3 regions of the Colwellia sp. M166 genome follow, and region 2 is predicted to be linked to each of the others. Evidence: predicted binding sites of a transcription regulator. Region 2 holds the regulator's gene; each other region holds the start of a gene.
What was found. The regulator FNR, encoded in region 2, switches genes on or off when oxygen is low (the NO sensors DNR and NnrR bind a similar motif). The targets are predictions, from matches to a motif close to TTGATCTAGATCAA.
Positions count from the first base shown of each region.

Region 1: the regulator FNR is predicted to act here: its motif matches at 1,591-1,604, upstream of FGD67_RS14275 (DUF3149 domain-containing protein).
Region 3: the regulator FNR is predicted to act here: its motif matches at 4,665-4,678, upstream of nrdG (anaerobic ribonucleoside-triphosphate reductase activating protein).

Region 1 is NZ_CP040755.1:3,141,735-3,148,247, reverse strand. It holds gene FGD67_RS14295 (ATP-binding cassette domain-containing protein) at 1-82, shown strand, start outside; gene FGD67_RS14290 (tetratricopeptide repeat protein) at 171-893, shown strand; partial or broken gene FGD67_RS14285 (LytTR family DNA-binding domain-containing protein) at 1,099-1,317, opposite strand; gene FGD67_RS21930 (hypothetical protein) at 1,314-1,535, shown strand; gene FGD67_RS14275 (DUF3149 domain-containing protein) at 1,678-1,809, shown strand; gene FGD67_RS14270 (hydrolase) at 2,450-3,421, shown strand; gene FGD67_RS14265 (YheU family protein) at 3,418-3,657, shown strand; gene FGD67_RS14260 (YceI family protein) at 3,703-4,287, opposite strand; gene cysQ (3'(2'),5'-bisphosphate nucleotidase CysQ) at 4,378-5,205, opposite strand; gene nudE (ADP compounds hydrolase NudE) at 5,205-5,759, opposite strand; gene yrfG (GMP/IMP nucleotidase) at 5,900-6,513, shown strand, end outside.
Region 2 is NZ_CP040755.1:4,275,169-4,281,681, forward strand. It holds gene uspE (universal stress protein UspE) at 1-533, opposite strand, end outside; gene fnr (fumarate/nitrate reduction transcriptional regulator Fnr) at 707-1,426, opposite strand; gene FGD67_RS19325 (sulfite exporter TauE/SafE family protein) at 1,480-2,142, opposite strand; gene ccoS (cbb3-type cytochrome oxidase assembly protein CcoS) at 2,147-2,398, opposite strand; gene FGD67_RS19335 (heavy metal translocating P-type ATPase) at 2,395-4,794, opposite strand; gene FGD67_RS19340 (FixH family protein) at 4,822-5,322, opposite strand; gene ccoP (cytochrome-c oxidase, cbb3-type subunit III) at 5,501-6,469, opposite strand; gene FGD67_RS19350 (cbb3-type cytochrome oxidase subunit 3) at 6,462-6,513, opposite strand, start outside.
Region 3 is NZ_CP040755.1:41,530-48,042, forward strand. It holds gene adk (adenylate kinase) at 145-789, shown strand; partial or broken gene FGD67_RS00270 (IS4 family transposase) at 940-2,256, shown strand; gene nrdD (anaerobic ribonucleoside-triphosphate reductase) at 2,330-4,111, opposite strand; gene nrdG (anaerobic ribonucleoside-triphosphate reductase activating protein) at 4,098-4,595, opposite strand; gene FGD67_RS00285 (MAPEG family protein) at 4,956-5,351, shown strand; gene FGD67_RS00290 (GNAT family N-acetyltransferase) at 5,439-5,891, opposite strand; gene FGD67_RS00295 (bifunctional diguanylate cyclase/phosphodiesterase) at 6,067-6,513, opposite strand, start outside.

The DNA.
Region 1 (6,513 bases), 1.1 Mb from region 2:
GCTTAAGCAAACGTTAGAAGAAAATGAAATGCAGTGGCTTGAGCTTGAAGAACAAATTGAAGAGATAATGTCACAAGCATAATACGTTTTGTTGCTACACTTAAATTATCGCAGCATATTAAGTTGTCACGCTATCTCATCATGACAACATCAGACTATAGGACATGATAATGAAAAAATTAATCTTACTTGCACTTAGTATTGCGCTATTCGCTCAAAGCTCGGCGTACAGTGCCGATCTAGATCAAGGCATATATGAGCTAAACCGTGGTGAATTTAGAGCAGCGATTGCCGAATTTGAACCTTTAGTTGCTGAGCAATATGCACCAGCACAATATCAAATGGGGTTAATTTATTTGAACGGTTATGGCGTGATTAAAAATGCTAAAAAAGCACTCGAATTATTTAATTTAGCCGCCGCGCAAAATTATCCTGATGCTTTATTCGACCTTTCTTTACTTTATAGCGAAGGTGAAGTGACTAAACAAGATCTAAAAACTGCTTATGCCTTAATGGAAAAAGCAGCTAATAAAGATCTACCTCGTGCGCAATTTAATCTCGGCGTAATGCTCTACAACGGCAATGGCATAGAGCGGAATTACCTACAAGCCTCGCGCTGGTATCAAAAAGCCGCCGATCAAAACTATGCCTTGGCGCAATTTAACCTAGCGTTAATGTACTTTGAAGGTAAAGGGCTTCCTCAAAGTACCGAAATGTCATACATTTGGAATATTATTGCCGCTAAAAATGGCTATCGTGCGGCGGAAAAAAGTCGTGATATGGACGAGTATAAATTATCTGTAGAGCAAATTAAAACTGCACGAGAAAAAGCTGACACCATTCACCGTAAAATCATCGAGCAACGAGAATTAAAACTAAGAAGGTTTCTTTAAAACCAAGATCTTTAGGGGCTATTGATCTTTCACTTTATAGCTATGTTGCACTTGAAAAAGTTGGCAATTAAGGCGCTTCATATAATGTTTGCTTGCTCCAAATACATATTAAGCAACAAAGATTGACGCTTTTTCAAGGCAAGCCAAGGGGCTATGACTATAATAAGTAACCTTCACTTAACAGCCCGTAAGGTTACTTTTTCGGTTATACAAGTCGAGCTTTGAAGTTTTCTTTATAACGTCGAGATAAATTTAAGCTTTTTCCATTGGTTAATTCAACCTCGCTATCACCAGAGCTTAACGGGGTGATTGACTCAACATAATTTAGATTGATCGCATGCGAGCGATGAATACGACAAAAACCCTTAGCCTCTATCTGCTCACTTAACTGTGTCAATGTCGCACGCGTAGGGTATATACGTGACGTGGTTTAATTTAGGTGCTGCGCTAGAGGCCTCTATTTTGATATTAATCACCTTCATTGCATGCTTACTCAGCTATGAAGTTATTAAACGCATCAATGTATTAAGACCTTGCTTTGAGCTAAAAATGAAAGCAACAAAACATTCACTCTGTCAACGCATTACCGACACCATAGCAACCATATTGATTATTCCCTTTGCCTTGGAGATATTGATTTAAATGAAAAAACTTATCGATATAACAAAGAGATTCAGTAGATAAACTGACGATGATAGTGATCTAAATCAACAAATAAAGTAGGGTTATTATTTACAATGGTTATCTACCCTATTAACCATTTTAATATCTTTTGGAGTAAGTTATGAACATTTTAGATATGCTACTCAACGACCCTATTGTACTGATTTCTTTTATTGGCTTAGCTGTTCTGTTAGGTATTGGTGGCTTTTATATTTATTACTTTGCAAAGCACATTAGTGAAGATAAGCAGTAGTTTATTGCCTGCAGCTAAATAATATTGTTGCTTAAATACCAGTGATAAGCACTTGTGACGAGATAAATATCTCGTCATCGAGCCGCAAACTGGGCGCTAACAATAAGCCATTACAATATTTCGAGGCCGGATAGAACGATACTATTGAACAAAATGTTTAATTTAACTTCATAAAACATCTTGTTGATACAAAATCGTTTTTTCTACTAATACCAATTTGATTAAATTTCTTCCCAATTCAGAACGCTTCTCGATGTGCAAAAACAAGGCGAATTTGTTTCGGTTTAGTCACTCTACATTAAATAAATTTAACGATGTTAGTGAATATCGAGAAAGCTCCTAGAGCTCGAGTTTAAAAGGTTTACATACTGCGTTATTGATTTTGACAAGGAGCTCACAGCGATGTAAGTCATTAGAACAACGCAGGAGCAGTTGTCGAGAATAACCCTTATCTTCAATCAATGCCTTGCATGGATGTAGGTACTTAGGTTCAGTCTGGAACTATGAACCTGTGCCGCTAAGCCTTTTAATTCTCGCTGAGTGGGAAAGAACTTAATCAATTTGGTATAAATAGCACTTATGGGCATTAGCGTACTTTTAACGTACAATAACTTTTTGTATTATTTACTATTACCGCATTATGTTTACCAAAAGCTCTTTCAGCCCTGCTTGGTGGCTCAAAAATCCTCACCTGCAAACTGTTGCCGCTAAATTTTTTAGGCGTCATCATAATATTACTACAACCGATGAAACCTTAGAGTTACCCGACGGTGACTTTATTGACTTAGCTTGGACTGAAAAAGTGAACTCGGCATGTACTCGCCCGATTGTTGCGGTTTTACACGGTTTAGAAGGCTCAAAAAATAGCCATTACGCTAAGGGCATGTTATCAGCAATTAAAGCGCAAGGTTGGGTAGGAGTATTGATGCATTTTCGTGGCTGTAGCGGCCGACCTAACCGTATGGCAAAATCTTATCATAGCGGTCAAACCTGTGATGTTGACTATTTTAGCCAACACCTTGCTAAGTATTACCCAGAGGCGAAAAAAGCCATTGTCGGCTTTTCATTAGGTGGCAACGTTTTAACAAAATACTTAGCAGAACAAAAACAAACGACTTATCAAGCAGCTTGTGTTATTTGTGCTCCACTTGACCTATCAAGCTGCTGCGACCGAATTAACCAAGGATTTTCTCGCGTCTATCAAAAATATCTGGTTGATATGCTCAAAGCCAGTACGATAAAAAAAATAGATGCTAAATTGCTGAATAGTGTTGATATAAAAAGTTTACAACATATTCGATCAATTCGAGATTTTGATCAAATGATTACCGCTCCTATCAATGGCTTTGCAGATGCGAATGACTATTATCAACGCTCAAGTGGCAGAGATGTGCTTAAAGACATCGCCGCACCCTGTTTGATCATTCATGCCAGCGATGATCCTTTTTTATGTGATAAAAATACCACGGCTATCACTATGCTACCGCAGCAGATGACCTTTGAAATAAGTGCCCGTGGCGGTCATGTTGGCTTTATTAGCGGTAGTAATCCATTCAAGCCTAAATTTTGGCTTGAACAACGCATTCCAGAGTTTTTCACGAGATACTTATGATTATTGCCTTAGATCAATTACCTACCGAGACCTTAAACGCCATCATCGAGAACTTTGTGCTAAGAGAAGGTACTGAATATGGCAGTGAAGATGTTTCTCTGACTGACAAAATAAGCCAAGTTCATCAGCAACTAAAACAAGGCTCCGCACTATTGGTTTATTCTGAATTACATGAAACGGTGAATATTCTTCCCGCAGCGCAATTTAATGAAGGCAGTGAAGAAATAATAGAATAAAAAAGGCACTGAAGCAGTACCTTTATAAATTCAATAAAAACAAACTTAGCGAACAAATGTCACCGAAAAACTGACCGGTACAACATAGTCAATGCTCGGTAACGAGGCTAACTCTTTTAATTTATTAATACCAGCCACCAGCGAAAAAGCCTCCGCTTTGATAAAAAATGGTTGGCTTGTATGCACTAACATTTGTTTTTCAGTCAATTTAATCACATTGACATTAATGCTGACAGCTTGCTGTTGGCCATGAAAGTCTATTTGTCCATCGACGGTTAACTGTTTAACGTCGCCCGTTTTTAAGGCTGCAAGCATAGTATTATCAAGCTGAGCACTAAACGTTGCAGAAGCGTATTTATTGCTTTCAAAGACAAATTGTTTCATGCGCTCATCACGAATGACAATATTAGTGTTAACACTAGCTAAGTCGACATTAATATTAACCTGTGCTTTCTCATCAATATTACCGGCAAGCGTTGAGAAATGATGATTTTCTGCAATCATTGATTTTTTCACTGACATAAAGGTTAACTGCGACTTTTCATTATCGAGTTGCCATGCTGCTAACACAGGTAAACTCGTCATGATACTCGCCAGTAAAGTTATTAAAATTAAAGTTGTTTGGCGCATTGAGCACTCCATTTTTTTGATGTACGCAACTCACAATATCCCATGATACTTCAACAAGCAGTGTCAGGGGAGATATGTCAGTGCCTAAGGTTATTTAATTAAGCGTGTAGCTCTATGTGGTTTAATAATATCATGCCAAGGAATATTTTTGCTCCCTAAAGACAAAAAGTCAGGCTGCATTAACGTTTCACGTTGATTATAGGTTAAGGGATTAAATTCACTATCAATAATACTGCCACCGGCTTGTTCAATAATACAATGGCTTGCACCAGTATCCCATTCACCTGTTGGTCCGACACGTAAGTAACAATCAGCGCCACCTTCGGCAATTAAACAGTTCTTTAACGAGCAACTCCCTAAAGCAACGCGATCATAGCCATAGTCGTCATTTAAATATTGGCCCATTAAGTTAATATCTTGTCGGCGGCTTATTGCAACTTTGATCCGACGTTTACCATCATATTCTGCCACTTGTATCCTATGACTCGCGACATTATCTTCTTTAAAAGCACCTAAGTTATTTTGTCCGTAATAGGTTAGATGGTGATCTGGAGCATGAATAACCCCAATGCTCGGCCAACCATTTTCCACCAAGGCAACATTAACCGCAAAATCACCACTGCCAATAATAAACTCACCGGTACCATCAATCGGGTCTAATAACCAATAGCGCGACCACTTACTACGCTCTGTAAGTGCTAAAGCGCCAACTTCTTCAGAAATAATAGGAATATCTGGCGTGAGAGTTTTCAGTACGTCCATTAAAACATCATTAGCGGCAATATCAGCGCTTGTCACTGGGCTATTATCGGCTTTTATTTCAGCGGTGTAATCACCATTTTTATAGTGGCGACTGACTTCTTGTCCTGCTTTTTTTGCACTTTCCAGTGCCACAGACAATAACATTTCCGGGCTCATTAAATACCTCCCAAGTGATCTTTAACTAATAACAATGCGGCAAGGCTTCGAGCCTCATTAAAGTCTGGTTGCTGTAATAACTGTCGATAATCAGCTAATGACCAAGACACGACCTCTAAAGCTTCAGGTTCGTCACCCTCCAGTTTTTCAGCATAAAGTTGATCCGCTATAAAAATAGTCATTTGTGCATCAAAAAATGCGGGGGCCATCGCAACGGTCTGAATAAACGTTAAGTTTTCAGCGCCATAACCAATTTCTTCTTTCAGCTCTCTATTTGCTGCTTCGGCAGCGCTTTCGCCAGCATCAATCAAACCTTTTGGAAAACCTAACTCATAGCTATGAGTACCGGCACAATATTCTCGCACCAACAGCATGCTATGTTGATCAAGCATAGGAACGATCATCACAGCCCCTCGACCCGCGCCTGGCATACGCTCGTATTCACGTTCGACACCATTGCTGAAAGTGAGGTCAATTTGTTCTATAGCAAATAAGCGACTTTTCGCTACTTGCTTACGTGCAGTAATTTGCGGTAGTACTTTTTTTGTTGTCATAACGCCCTTTATTGCAGCAACTTAGTAAAAGAATGCATTAAAGTAAAAGCTAAAGTTTAACCATAGCACGATAACCTTGAATACATAGTCAAATCTCTTCGGTATAATCCTATAATAAACGTGTTTCTAGGGAAAAATCTATGCTTGATTGGTCAAAAATCTCAACTGTTTTACTCGATATGGATGGGACTATTCTCGATTTACATTTTGATAATCATTTTTGGTTGCATCATCTACCCCAACGTTACAGTGAACTGCATAGCGTAAATTTAGCTGAAGCTAAAAAATTACTCCTTGAGCATTACCAAAGAGTTGAGGGCACAATAGACTGGTATTGCTTAGATTATTGGGCCGAGCAAACGCAACTATCTATTACTGACTTAAAGCGAGAGGTGCAACATTTAATTCAGTTACGCAGTGATGCCCATGACTTTCTTTGTGCACTCAAATCTTCAGGCCGTGACATTGTACTCGTGACGAACGCTCATCCTGCTAGCTTAGCACTCAAAATCGAACGTACTCAATTAGACAAATACTTTGATACGCTTTACTCTACGCATGAGTTTGGTGTTACGAAAGAGTCTCAACTGTTATGGCAACGACTACAAGAAAAGCATGGCTTTATTTTAGAGAATACACTTTTTGTTGATGATAATATCACTATACTCAATTCAGCTAAAAAGTATGGCTTTGAACATTTATTGGCGGTGGCAAACCCTGATAGCCAACAAGACAGTCGTGTGATTAATGAATA
Region 2 (6,513 bases):
GCGGTGATTTTGTCATTAAGTGACTTATGCTCTTTTTCATCACTACCAATGTTCAATGCGGCAACAACATTGCCGTTATCAGGCCATAAATGTTCTTTGACTAATAAAACAGGGCATGGACATTTTCGTAAAATATGCCAATCGGTAGGAGTGAAAATAACCGACTTAAGTTTGTCGTGTTGGTGTGTACCTTTAATAACTATGTCATAGCCATGTTTTAAAACTTGGTTAATGATTTGCTCAAATGGGCGGTTATGCCAAATAACTTGACAGTCAATACTGATTTCGCCGGTATTGAGTTCTGAAAGAATGGATTGTAACCATTGTGTTCTGTCATTTATTACCGATTGACGCATGGCTTCACGCTCATCGCTTGATAGCATGGTAGTCATTTCATAAGAAAAATCATATATGGTCAAAAATGCGGTAATGCTAGCGCCGGTTTTACGTGCAAGTTCGATGGCACGTTTTAACGCTTTTTGATCTTCAGTTGTTGGATCAACAACCGCGAGTATTTTTTGATACTTTTCCATAGTTAATTCCTTTATCAATTACCTACTGTACTTATAACAATAGTCTACTTTGTAACAATAATAGTTGTTTTAAATCAAATTATTATCGTGTCAAATATAAATGGTATTTCACGCTAAGCATAGCGTGAAATACCTGAATAAGGAAGTTTATGATGTTAGGTGAGAAAATTAAATTAGAGTGCTGCGCACTCGTTTAATTTATTAATATCTAGAATAATAATTAACTTACCATCGACTTGAATTAAGCCATTCTTATGGAAGCGATTAAGCAGACGGCTAATCGTTTCAACGGTTAAACCAATATAATTGCCAATATCACTGCGAGTCATTGATAAACGAAACTCAGAAGCTGATAAGCCACGAGCATGATAACGACTGCTTAATGCACTGATAAATGTTGCTAAGCGTTGCTCAGCATTCTTCCGATTCAGTAAGGTTAACATTTCTTGATCTTCACGAATTTCTGTACTCATCATACGCAAAATTTGTTTCTTTAATTTTGGCATCGTATTAGACAGAGCGTCGAGGGTGTTATAAGGAATTTCACAAACCATAGAGGTTTCTAAAGCCTTAGCAAAACTTGGATGCTCTGATTCTGCGATCGCATCAAAGCCAAGTAAGTCGCCAGCTAAATGAAAGCCAGTAATTTGCTCTTCACCTTGTTCGTTGACGGTATAGGTTTTAAATGTACCTGAACGAATAGCATAAAGGGCGTGCATAGGCTGACCATCATTGAAGATTTGCTCACCTTTATGAATAGGTCGTTTACGGTCGATGATATTGTCGAGCGTATCGAGCTCTTTATCATTAAGAGAAAATGGCAAGCATAGTTCGCTGATACTGCAATTTTGACAGTGAATATGTTGCTGACCTGTGCATGATTTTTGACTCATAATAACCTATAGCTTTTTTTGGCTTTTTAATGACTAGGATCATATTAGATGTATTATAAATATGCAATAAGTATAGTGTAAAAGCCATAAAAAATAACTGAAATGGCGGCTAACTTCCTGAATAATGCATTACTCAGCAATGACTTAATGCTGATTGTGCCTAATGATACTGAAAGTAAAGCAGGTAAAGTGCCAAGTCCAAAGAAAAACATGATCAGAGCGCCATTAATTGCATCGGCACTAGCCAAAGCCCAAGTTAGAGTTGAATACACTAGCCCGCAGGGTAGCCAGCCCCATAATGCGCCTAAAGCGAAAGCGCTGTTAATATTTTTAATCGGAATGAATTTTTTTGTTTTTGGTGAGATATGACGCCAAAGGTTTTTGCCTAAATGCTCAACATGACTTAACCACATTAACCATTGTCCTAGATATAAACCTAATAGGATAAGGAAAATACCCGCAATGGTTTTCAGTAATGAAACAGGCAAACCAATTTCTTTTGTTGCCATTGAGCTGGTGAAGGCGACTAGAGCACCAATCACACTATAAGAAGCAATACGGCCAAAATTATAGGCAAAGATAATAACGTATTTTTTCTGTTGAGAGGCATCTGATATCGCGGTGGTTAGCATAGTACTGATACCACCACACATCACCACACAATGCCCTGAGCCCAGCAAGCCAATAATAAAAGCAGAAAAAAAATCAAGGCTCATAAAACTACTTTTTAACCTGATTACTTATTACTATTTTGTCTTTCTGCACTTTATTTTCATTAGGTACGCAATTTGTTGCTGTTGAGCTTTTGTTATTATCCTTAGCGGCTTTATCATTGTCATCATCAAATAAAATACTCATGCCTTGCTTTTCCAAGTCATCAAATTGCTCGGTTTTGACGGCCCAAAAAAATAGGTAAATACCGATAATGGTAAGTAAAATTGCAATGGGAATTAGAACATAAATCACACTCATTTTTTTAACAACCTTAAAGAGTTACTCACTACGAGTATTGAACTGGCAGACATGCCAATTACCGCCATATAGGGAGCAATATAACCCATAACAGCCAGTGGTAATACAATGGCATTATAACCAAACGCCCAAAGATAATTTTGCTTTATAATACGCGTGGTACGTTCAGAGACCGTTCTTAATGTTTGAATCGACGCTAATTTATTGTTCAACAATATAACATCAGCACCACTTTTTGCTATATCTGTACCACTTCCCATGGCAATAGATAAATGTGCAGCACCCAATACTGGACTGTCATTAACACCATCACCAATCATAGCGACAGTGTGAGTGACTTGCTGTTGCTTAATGGCGTTAACTTTATCTTGTGCTGATAAGTTTGCCTGGACATTATCTAGCTGTAATTGGGCTTGTAACTTGTTACAGCCAGCTAAATGATCACCAGAAAGCATGAGGGTTTTAATGTTTTCAGTGTGTAAAAATTTTATTAAATCTGTGGCATCATCACGCAAACCATCATGTAAATAAAATTCAGCTATTAAGCTTTCATTTTCCATCAGTACGCATTGTGCACTATGAGCTTGTTGGTTGTTATTTTGCAGTAACCATGAGTTTTTACCGATGCGATAATGCTGTTGATTAATTTCACCGCTAATACCTGCTCCTGGTGCTACAACGACCTGTGAGATTTTTTGATTAAAATCTCGATAACAAGTGAAAGCTTTGGCAAGGGGGTGAGCAGAGTGTGCTTCAAGTGCGGCGGCAATAGCTAAAACTTGCGCTTTACCTTCGGAATTACTCGCTATGGAAAACTTACCATGAGTAACCACTTCTGTGATGGTAAATTCACCGGTGGTAAGCGTCCCTGTTTTATCAAAGGCTATTGCGTCTATTTTAGGCATGGCTTCCAAGACATGACCAGACTTTACCATGATACCTTCACGATTGAGACGAGTGGTTGCACAAGTTAATGCCGTTGGTGTTGCTAACGATAAAGCACAAGGGCAAGTGACCACTAATACCGATAAAGTAATCCAAAATGCTTCTGCTGGTTGATGTTGAGCCCAGTAAAATGCTGTACAAGAGGCAGTGATCAGAATTAATGCGACAAAGTATTGCGCGATTTTATCTGACAGTTTTGCCAGCTTTGGTTTGTGCGTTTGTGCGTTTTCACTTAAACGAATCAGCTGGCTTAAAAATGACTTTTGATTATTGTGTTTTACTTTTGCCGTTAAGTTGCCATCACCGTTAATGGTGCCGGCATAGATAATATCTTGCTCACTTTTATGCAGAGGTAGTTGCTCACCAGATAACATCGCCTCATTAATTTGGCTGTTACCTGAGATAATTTCACTATCAGCCGGAATGGTTTCGCCAGGCTTGATTAAAATAATATCGTCTGCCTTTAAGTGTGTTGCGGCGATAAAGCTTTCTTGCTGGTCAACGAGCTTAGTCGCTGTCATCGGCATTAGTTTTAACAAATTTGCTGACACATCTGCGGCTCGGGAGCGAGCGCGAAACTCTAAGAATTTTCCGATCAACAATAAAAAAGTGAACATTGACACTGATTCAAAATATACCTCACCTTGTTGGGTAAATGTTGCCCAAGCGCTGGCAAGAAAGGCAAGACTGATGGCAATAGATACCGGTACGTCCATGGAAAGCTGTTTCGCTTTAAGGGCAAAATACGCACTTTTATAAAAAGGGAAAGCGCCATAGGTGACAATTGGTATGGTTAAGAAAAAGCTGGTCCAACGTAAATAAACTAAATTGTGTTCAGCCATGTCAGAGAAAGCACCAAAATATAAACCAAAGGCGATCATCATCACTTGCATCATTAATATGCCTGATATGCCTAAACGTTTGATGAAGTTCTTTGCTTGTTTCTTATTTAGCTCTTCTGCAGTGCTGGCTTTGAAGGGCAGGGCATGGTAGCCAATTTTTTCTATTAAGCTCAGAATTTCACTTAATTTTACTTGTTCTTCTTGCCATTGCACTGTTGCTCTTTGTGTTGTGGCATTAACATTTATTTTATTAATTCCAAGATGCTTGCTGACTTGCATTTCTATCAACCAGGCACATGCTGAGCAACTGATACCTTCAATGGTTAATATGGTTTCTTTAAAACCATCATGGTAATAAGCAAATTCACTTTGTAAACTTTCTTCGTCGAGAATTTCGTTACGCTGCAATTGCTCCGGGATCAAGGCCTCACCTTTTTGGGCCGGTGCGCTGCGAAAGCGGTAGTAGTCGGTTAAGTTGTTATCGACAATGGTTTGGGCAACAGCTTGACAACCTATGCAGCACATAGGTTGGCTAATATTTTCAATGTTTGCTGTTAAATCAATACCACTGGGGACAAGTTCACCGCAATGAAAACAATTTATGCTCATTAACCTATACCCATTAATAATCTTTTGTTAATTTGCGACCGCAGGATTTGGCGAAATATCGATATAGTCAGCTTGAGGTAAGGTGATCACAGATTGAATTTTCCAGTGATCTTCAAATGGGCTAAGCGTTACACGCCATTTACCTGAAACGTCTTGGCCAGCTTCAAAGTGATGGGTAAAGTTACCATTACCATCTGCTGTTAGTGCTAAATAGAAGTCTCTATCGGCCAGTGTTGGATGATAGAAATTAACATTGAGTAATGGGAATTCTTTTTCGATACCGGTTGGACGAATGATCAGTTGATCGTCAACAAGCTTCAAGCCAAAGCGCATGCCCAACTTTTGTGCTTGCTTAATTTTGCCTAATTCAAGATTGATCGCTTTACCTTTTTTATAATAATCACCGACCACTAATGTGTCTGGATTGGTATTGGCAATAATAAAAGTAGCGATACCGGCAACGACAGCAGTAAAAGGCAATATAAATACAAGCCATGCCCAAGGCTCTTGATACCAAGATGTTTTCATGAAATTTTCTTCTTTGCTGATAGTGCAGACATTATACGACTTTTCTTATACGGGAACTATCAAAAAAGTGTTAATTTTATGAACTTTAATTTTCATTTAAATAATAAAAAACCTTAGTGTAATTAAACACTAAGGTTTTGTTTTTAAGGGCAGATAAACCCGTTAATTTTAGTTGTTGTTAATTTTGTGACAAGCTGTAAACATAGGCACTGATCACGTGAACTTTTTGTTCACCTAGGATTTTATCCCAAGCAGGCATTACACCAGCACGACCGTTAGCAATTGACGTCTCAACTGCTCGCGGTGAACCGCCGTATAACCAAACGTTATCAGTTAAGTTTGGAGCACCTAATGGAATGCCCATTTCAGCACTACCTTTACCTTCTGCGCCATGACAAGCAGCACACATAGCAAATTTAACTTTACCTGCTTCAGCAGCTGTCGTATCAACTTCACGACCACTTAAGCTAAGTACAAAAGCAGCAACTTCTTTAACACCTTGTTCGCCACCTAATGCCGCACTCCAAGCCATCATGCCATTAGCCTTACGACCGTGCATAATAGTGGCTTTGATCATTTCAGGTGAACCGCCGTATAACCAATCTTTATCGGTTAGGTCAGGGAAGCCTGTTGTACCGCGAGCATCAGAGCCATGACACTGTGAACAGTTTTGTAAAAATAGACGTTGGCCTACTTTTAATGCTTCTTCATTGCCAGCTAAGGTTTCAATACTTTGTGCAGCATAAGCTTCAAAGATTGGACCATATTTTGCGTCAGCTGCCGCTACTTCACGGTCATACTGAACTAACATGCCAGCTTCTTTTGCTTTTGCAACACTCGCTTTTGACTCAGATAAGTTCAATATACCTTGGTTTGAACTCTTCCAGCCTAATAAGCCTTCAAAGTTACCTAAACCAGGGTAAAGCAATAAGTAACCAAAACCCCAAATGATTGTTAATAAGAAGAACGTACTCCACCATTTTGGTAGTGGATTATTTAATTCTTCAATGCCGTCGAAGGTATGTCCCATAGACGCACCTTCTTCAACGCCTGCAAAGTTCTTTAAACACCAACGCAACAGTAGGTAACAACCTACTAGTGTGCCTAAGGTAAGAACGGTAATCCAAATACTCCAGAAGCTAGACATTATTATTAGTCTCCTGTTTGTTATTTTTGTCAGAATGTTTTAAT
Region 3 (6,513 bases), 610 kb from region 2:
CCTTAGACTTTAGTCAAAAAAAGGAGCTTTTTAGCTCCTTTTTTGATTTTTTGCACGGCTTGCTACTTGTTTGAAACCCTTTGAATATGTATAGTGTTTGCACTTTCGCAAAACCAATTCATTAATTAAATAGGGTTATACTAAATGCGCATTATTTTATTAGGTGCACCAGGTGCCGGTAAGGGTACTCAAGCACAATTCTTAATGGCTAAATTTGGCATTCCACAAATCTCTACCGGTGATATGCTTCGCGCTGCAATTAAAGCAGGAACTGAACTTGGCAAAAAAGCCAAAGCAGTGATGGACGCAGGTCAACTCGTTTCTGATGAATTAATTATTGGTTTGGTTAAAGAGCGTATAGCGCAGGATGACTGTAAAGCCGGCTTTTTACTGGATGGTTTCCCACGTACTATTCCACAAGCTGACGCCATGAAAGAAAACGGCGTTGCTGTTGATTATGTTATTGAGTTTGATGTACCTGATGAAGTGATTGTAGAGCGTATGGCTGGCCGTCGGGTTCATGCTGGCTCAGGTCGTGTTTATCACATAGTTTACAATCCGCCAAAAGTGGCAGGTAAAGATGATGAAACTGGTGATGAATTATTAGTTCGCCCAGATGATGAAGAAGCAACAGTGCGCAAGCGTTTAGGTATTTATCACGAGCAAACAAAACCATTAGTTGCCTACTATCAAGCAGAAGCTAAAGCTGATGCTTGCGCTTATATCACTATTGATGGCACACAAGCAGTAGAAAAAGTTAACGCATTATTAGATGAGAAGTTAGCTTAATTTTTCTGTTTAGTTGCAATTTAAAAATAAAAAGCTCGCATTAGCGTAATGCCGATCAGTTAAGCGAATTTTATTAAAAATTTTAGGGAACATTTGACCGATCCTGTACACATGCGAAAATCCGATAAGCCTTAGCCATCGGATTTTTTTATGCAACTTTCAGAAGCGCTTGCTCGCACCTCAATTAATCGTCTTACCGAATTTTCATGTCTTGCTGATGTATTAGAGCCTGACATCATTCAATCGTGTCTTGATTCAAATGGCGTTGCTACACTCAGAAAACGTAAGTTACTGATGGACGCAATGGTTTGGGCGGTTATTGGTATGGCGTTATTTAGAACAGGTTCCGTTCGCCAATTAATTAACAAGCTCGATATTGTTCTCCCTAAAGAGGTTGATTATGTCGCGCGAAGTGCCATAACTCAGGCATGTAAAAACTCGGTAGCGATGTTGTTCGTGATGTTTTTCATCAAACTTCCGCAACGTGGAATGAGCGAGCAGAGCACCCGCATTGGTGTGGTTTGACGCTTTATAGTGTCGACGGTGTTGTTTGACGAACACCTGAAACGAAAGAGAATAGCGCGAGTTTTACTCGTATAGCCAACAAAGCAAGTGAGGCAGGATACCCGCAAGTTCGCATGGTCTGCATGATGGAGTTAAGCCGCCACCTTATCGTCGACAGCGCATTTGATAGTGTTACGGAAAGTGAAATGAACTTAGCCGCTAGAATGATAGAGCGTATGCCAAACGACAGTTTAACGCTATTCGATAAAGGTTCTTATTCACTTGGATTATTACATGATTGGCAACAACGAGGGACAAACACTCATTGGTTGCCGCCACTCAAAAAGCGAACACAATATGAGGTAATACAAAGCTTTGGGAAACAAGATAAATTGATACTTTTATATACAACGCCACAATCGAGAAAAAAACGCCCAGCGTTACCCGAGAGCATTGAGGCAAGATTATTGACGCGTAAAATCAAAGGTAAAGCGGTTCAAATCCTCACTTCAATGACTGACCCGATGGCTTATCCAAGTACAGATATCGTTGACTTATATGCACATCGTTGGGAGATTGAAATAGGCTACAGAGAAATCAAGCATAGATGCTTGAAAGTCGGTTTACGCTACGAAGTAACTTGCCAGAGCTATTATTCAGGAGTTGTGGGGGCATATTGCTTGGATATTATCTGATCCGGTACAAAATGATATTGATAGCTCAATCACTAAAAAGTATCTATCCGAACCAATTAAGCTTCAGGGATGCTTCTTCTCACATAATTCATAAGCTCACGATGATACCAATCTATGCACCAGGAAATGTACCAAAAATAATCTTAGATATAGAGAAAATGTGAGTTAATTTAAACTAGAAATGAAATGAAATGAAATGAAACGAGAACGAAGTTATCCACGCACACTCAAAGTATGCAAAAACAGGTACCCCGTGGCTAAAAGAAAAATGCCGCTCACCTTAAGTGATCGGCATTATGCATTAGCGATCTTTTTTATGCAACCAATTGAGTTCAGACGATCTACGCACGCTTTTTATGATAATGACGTAAAGCATGCTCTTTTTGCCGGCCTTGGCTAAATGCAGTAATACGCTTTAAATAGCCGATAATACGTGTGCCGTGGTCAATATTTTCACTGCCACAAGCGTCACAATACATTAAGGTGCGTTTATCTATTTTCTCACAATCATTACAAATAGTAATTTTGACGTTAACGCAAAAGTAATTACAACCAGTTGCTGCAGCAACGTTGAAAAGCTTTAGGTAAGCTTCGATTGATAATGACTCATCGAGATTTAAATGCAGTGCTGAGCCGCCATCTAAGTATTGCGTGATTTCTTTGCCATGTAGAACAAATTTATCTAAATGATTTGTATCGTTATCTTCTACTAAATAAAAATATGAATTATAGCAGTCACGATTGACTTGATAGCCGTCGTTACGATCCCATTTCGCATTTTTTACCCCTAAGTTTTCTGCCGGCACAAACTCAGTATTGAACATATAGCCAAAATGCTTTTTAGCGGCTTGGTTCGCGTTATAAATCACTTGTAGTTTGCTGCTGACAAAGTCTTTGTAGGCTTGGTTATTATTAGCCGGAATATTACAAAACTCTGCTGCTTCAGCCATGCCATTAATACCAATGGTTAGAAATTGCTTATCAAGTGAGATAAAACCAGCATCGTAAACCGATAAAGCGCCCTTGGCTTGGTAGTCTTGCATTAACTTGCGATAGGCAACTTGGTATTTTTGAATTTTTTCAATTTCGCTTTGTAAATCACGACCGTCTTGTACCAGACGGTTCATGTTCAAGGTGATAACATTAATTGACCCTGTTGCCACGCCACCTGCGCCTAAGGTATAAGAAAAAGTATTATCTGAAATTTCATTACGCAAACGACAGCATGAGGCAAGTGAGTCAGGACTATCAGATAAATAGATGAAAAATGAATTTCCTTGTGCTTTTTGCTCGGCCAATTGTCGAGCAAAAATATCATCTTTACAGCGGCCATTTTCGGTTAGCATCGCGGCGGTAACGACAGGAAAGGTTAACACAGCTTTTTCACGTTCTTTATTTAACCAGCTAAGAAAAAACTGCTGCAATTGTTCAACGGTTTGCCAGTTTGGTTTGGAAAAGTCAGGAAAAACAAAGTTTTCAAACATAGCGGCAAAGTAATGTTGATCAAACAAGGAAATATTCCAAAATACACTTTGGTAGCCACGTGCTGCCGCGGGTTGGTTGATAGCATAAACCACATGTTGTAAATGGTTTTCAATGGCTTTTTTATGGCTAGTTAAATAGTTATCACCATATTCAAGACGAGCAAAATAATCAAAATAAGTGATAAATTCAACGGTGGCAACAGCACCGGCAAATTGCGCAGAAATAGCAAAAATCAAATTAACAAAAGAACCGCAGAAAGACTCTAAATGCTGTGGTGCTTTTGACTCGCCGCCCAACTTAGTTAAGCCATCAAGTAAAAATGGGTACATACTGATAGACGTGCAATAAGGCTTTAAACTGGTTTCATCGTGCACATAAATTTCATGTGCTTCAATTTGCCGTAAGTACTCAAGTGCTAACTCGTCGCCAAATGCTTCACGAATTTTGTCTTGTACCAGTGCTCGGTTTATTTGTACAAAGCAGTCTTTTAATAATTCTGCTTCTAATGTAGCAATATTTTTTTGCCCAACATTGGCATTAGCATCCATTTTTGAACCGTCAGCAGCATTTTGCGCGAGGAAATAATTATGGATAAAATCTTTTTTATGGTTAATTTGCCTGTCACTAAGCTGCAACATTGTTAACTCCTTTTAATAAATTACTGTGATGATTTTTTATAAATAAGTGATTGAGCTTTTCACCGGTTTTTATATCGCGAAAAACTTGATTGCTTGTAATACTTTCCAAACCACCAAGCGCTGATTGCCATGGACCTGTTTTTAAGAAATTAAGATGCTCAGATATACTGATGTCGATGTGCTTTTGCCCAGAGTAAAGGCAAGTTTTTAAGCCCAAATTTCTAGCGATAAGTAATTTTTCAATTAATGCTTTGGCTTGCCATTCACCACCAAAAAAAATCACGCAACTGATCAAGTTCTGGTATTTAGTTAACCAATTAATAAAGCTTTTATTTGATAAATGGCTGCCATAGTCCGCATTCCATAACTCAGTACTATGACAGCCGGTGCAAGCTACTTTGCAGCCACTAACGCTAAAACAAAGGCTAATTTCATTTGGTACTTCCTGGAAAACAATCGAAGGAGGTAAACAATTAAATTTCATATTAAAACCTATATATGCTTATTTTGTTTCTGTTGAGCACAATATATAGTGTTTTTGTGTTTTTTACTGTTGATCAGGATCAAAAGTTTGTTAAAGTAATACTATATGTAGGGTTTTATTTTTATTATTTTACTAGATATGGTGTTTTATTCGACTGCTAGTGGGGGAGATCTTTGTTATCCTTGGAGGTTATTCTGGGCCTCGATTAACGGCTGATCTGATGGTAAAACTGGCCGTTTAAAATGACACTGACCTATATAACCTCATTCTTTACTTAAATGGCGCTATTAATTGCTTATCTTACTCGGTATGATTCCGGCCAATAATGGTTTAATAATAAAAATAGTATAAGGAAAGGAAATGGCAACACTATCGTTAACAGGCTTCTACGCGAGTTTACTCGGTATTTTATATATTGGCTTAGCCATTAACATTATTCGTTTACGCAGGAAGTTTAAAGTTGGCATTGGCTCTGGTGATAATAAATTTTTAGCTAAGGCTATTCGTATTCATGGCAACTTTGCCGAATATATCCCTTTAGCGTTAATTTTATTGGCAGTTTATGAATTAAATGGCGCATCTGTGATCATGCAACATGCCTTAGGGGCAACTTTAGTTGTTGGCCGTGCTTTACACGCCATTGGTTTAACGAAAAGTATCGGTATCTCAATTCAACGACAAGTGGGTATGTTGTCGACATTTTTGGTGATTTTAATTTTAGCGGTTGAAAACATTCGTAGCTTTGTTACGGCTTAACGTTTAATAACTTTATAATAATGAACAGTGGCTAGGTTATACAATTATATAACCTAGCCATGATCTGCTTGATGGAATAGCGGTATATTAGCGCTTTTGTAACATGCTGATATGTGGAATTCCATCTTCTAAATAGCTTTCGCTTACTCTGCTAAAACCATGCTGATTATAGTATTTTTCTAAATGCTCTTGTGCGGAAATTTTGACCGTATCTTGCGGAAAGTAGCGCAAGCATTTAGCTAGGGCTATTTGCATTAATTGGTGACCAAGGCCCTTACCACGAGCACTTTGCGCAATCACCACACGACCAATACTGATGTTATCGGGATAGGTTAATCCTTTGGGTAATATGCGCAAATATGCCGTCATAATTCCCTTTTGATAACAAAATAAATGTTGAGTTTCGGGATGTCGGTCGTGATCATCTAAGTCGGGGTAAAAACAGCTTTGCTCTACCACAAAGATATCAATGCGTAATTTTAGTAAATCATAAAGTTCATTGGTAGTGAGTTGTGAAAAGTTTTTGTTTTCCCAGATTATGTCATTTTCTATCAAAGGTTTATTCCGTTATATTGCTGATTTTTATCAGTTATGGTTGATGTACTGCCAGTAGTAAAATTATCTACTATGAATCACAAATGAAAATTCACTATATGCGAATGAAGTATTTTACTCATTTTAGCGGTGCTATTACAGCTAAGAGAATAAAGCAGTATCAAATGTTTTGATTAATCAGTCGTTGTTCAAAATCAGCTATCGATAATGGTCTGGCTAATAAATAACCTTGTCCTAAGAGGCAACCTGCATTTGTTAGAAGCTCTCTTTGTTGCTCAGTTTCTATACCTTCGGCAATGACCTTTATATTAAGCTTATTTGCCATCACAATAATGGCCTCACAAAGGGCAACATCTTTATTATCGACAGACATATTCTGCACAAAACTTTTATCAATTTTTAAATAATCAATAGAGAAGTTTTTCAAGTAAGAGAATGAGCAATAACCGGTGCCAAAGTCATCAATAGACACTGTCAGCCCTTGTCGACGAATATTATCGAGTGCGCTAACCACCTCTGCTTGATTCTCCATCAGCAAATTTTCTGTTATTTCAATCGATATTGCTTCAGGTGGGATATTTCGTTCGATAAGTGATCCAGCCCAAGC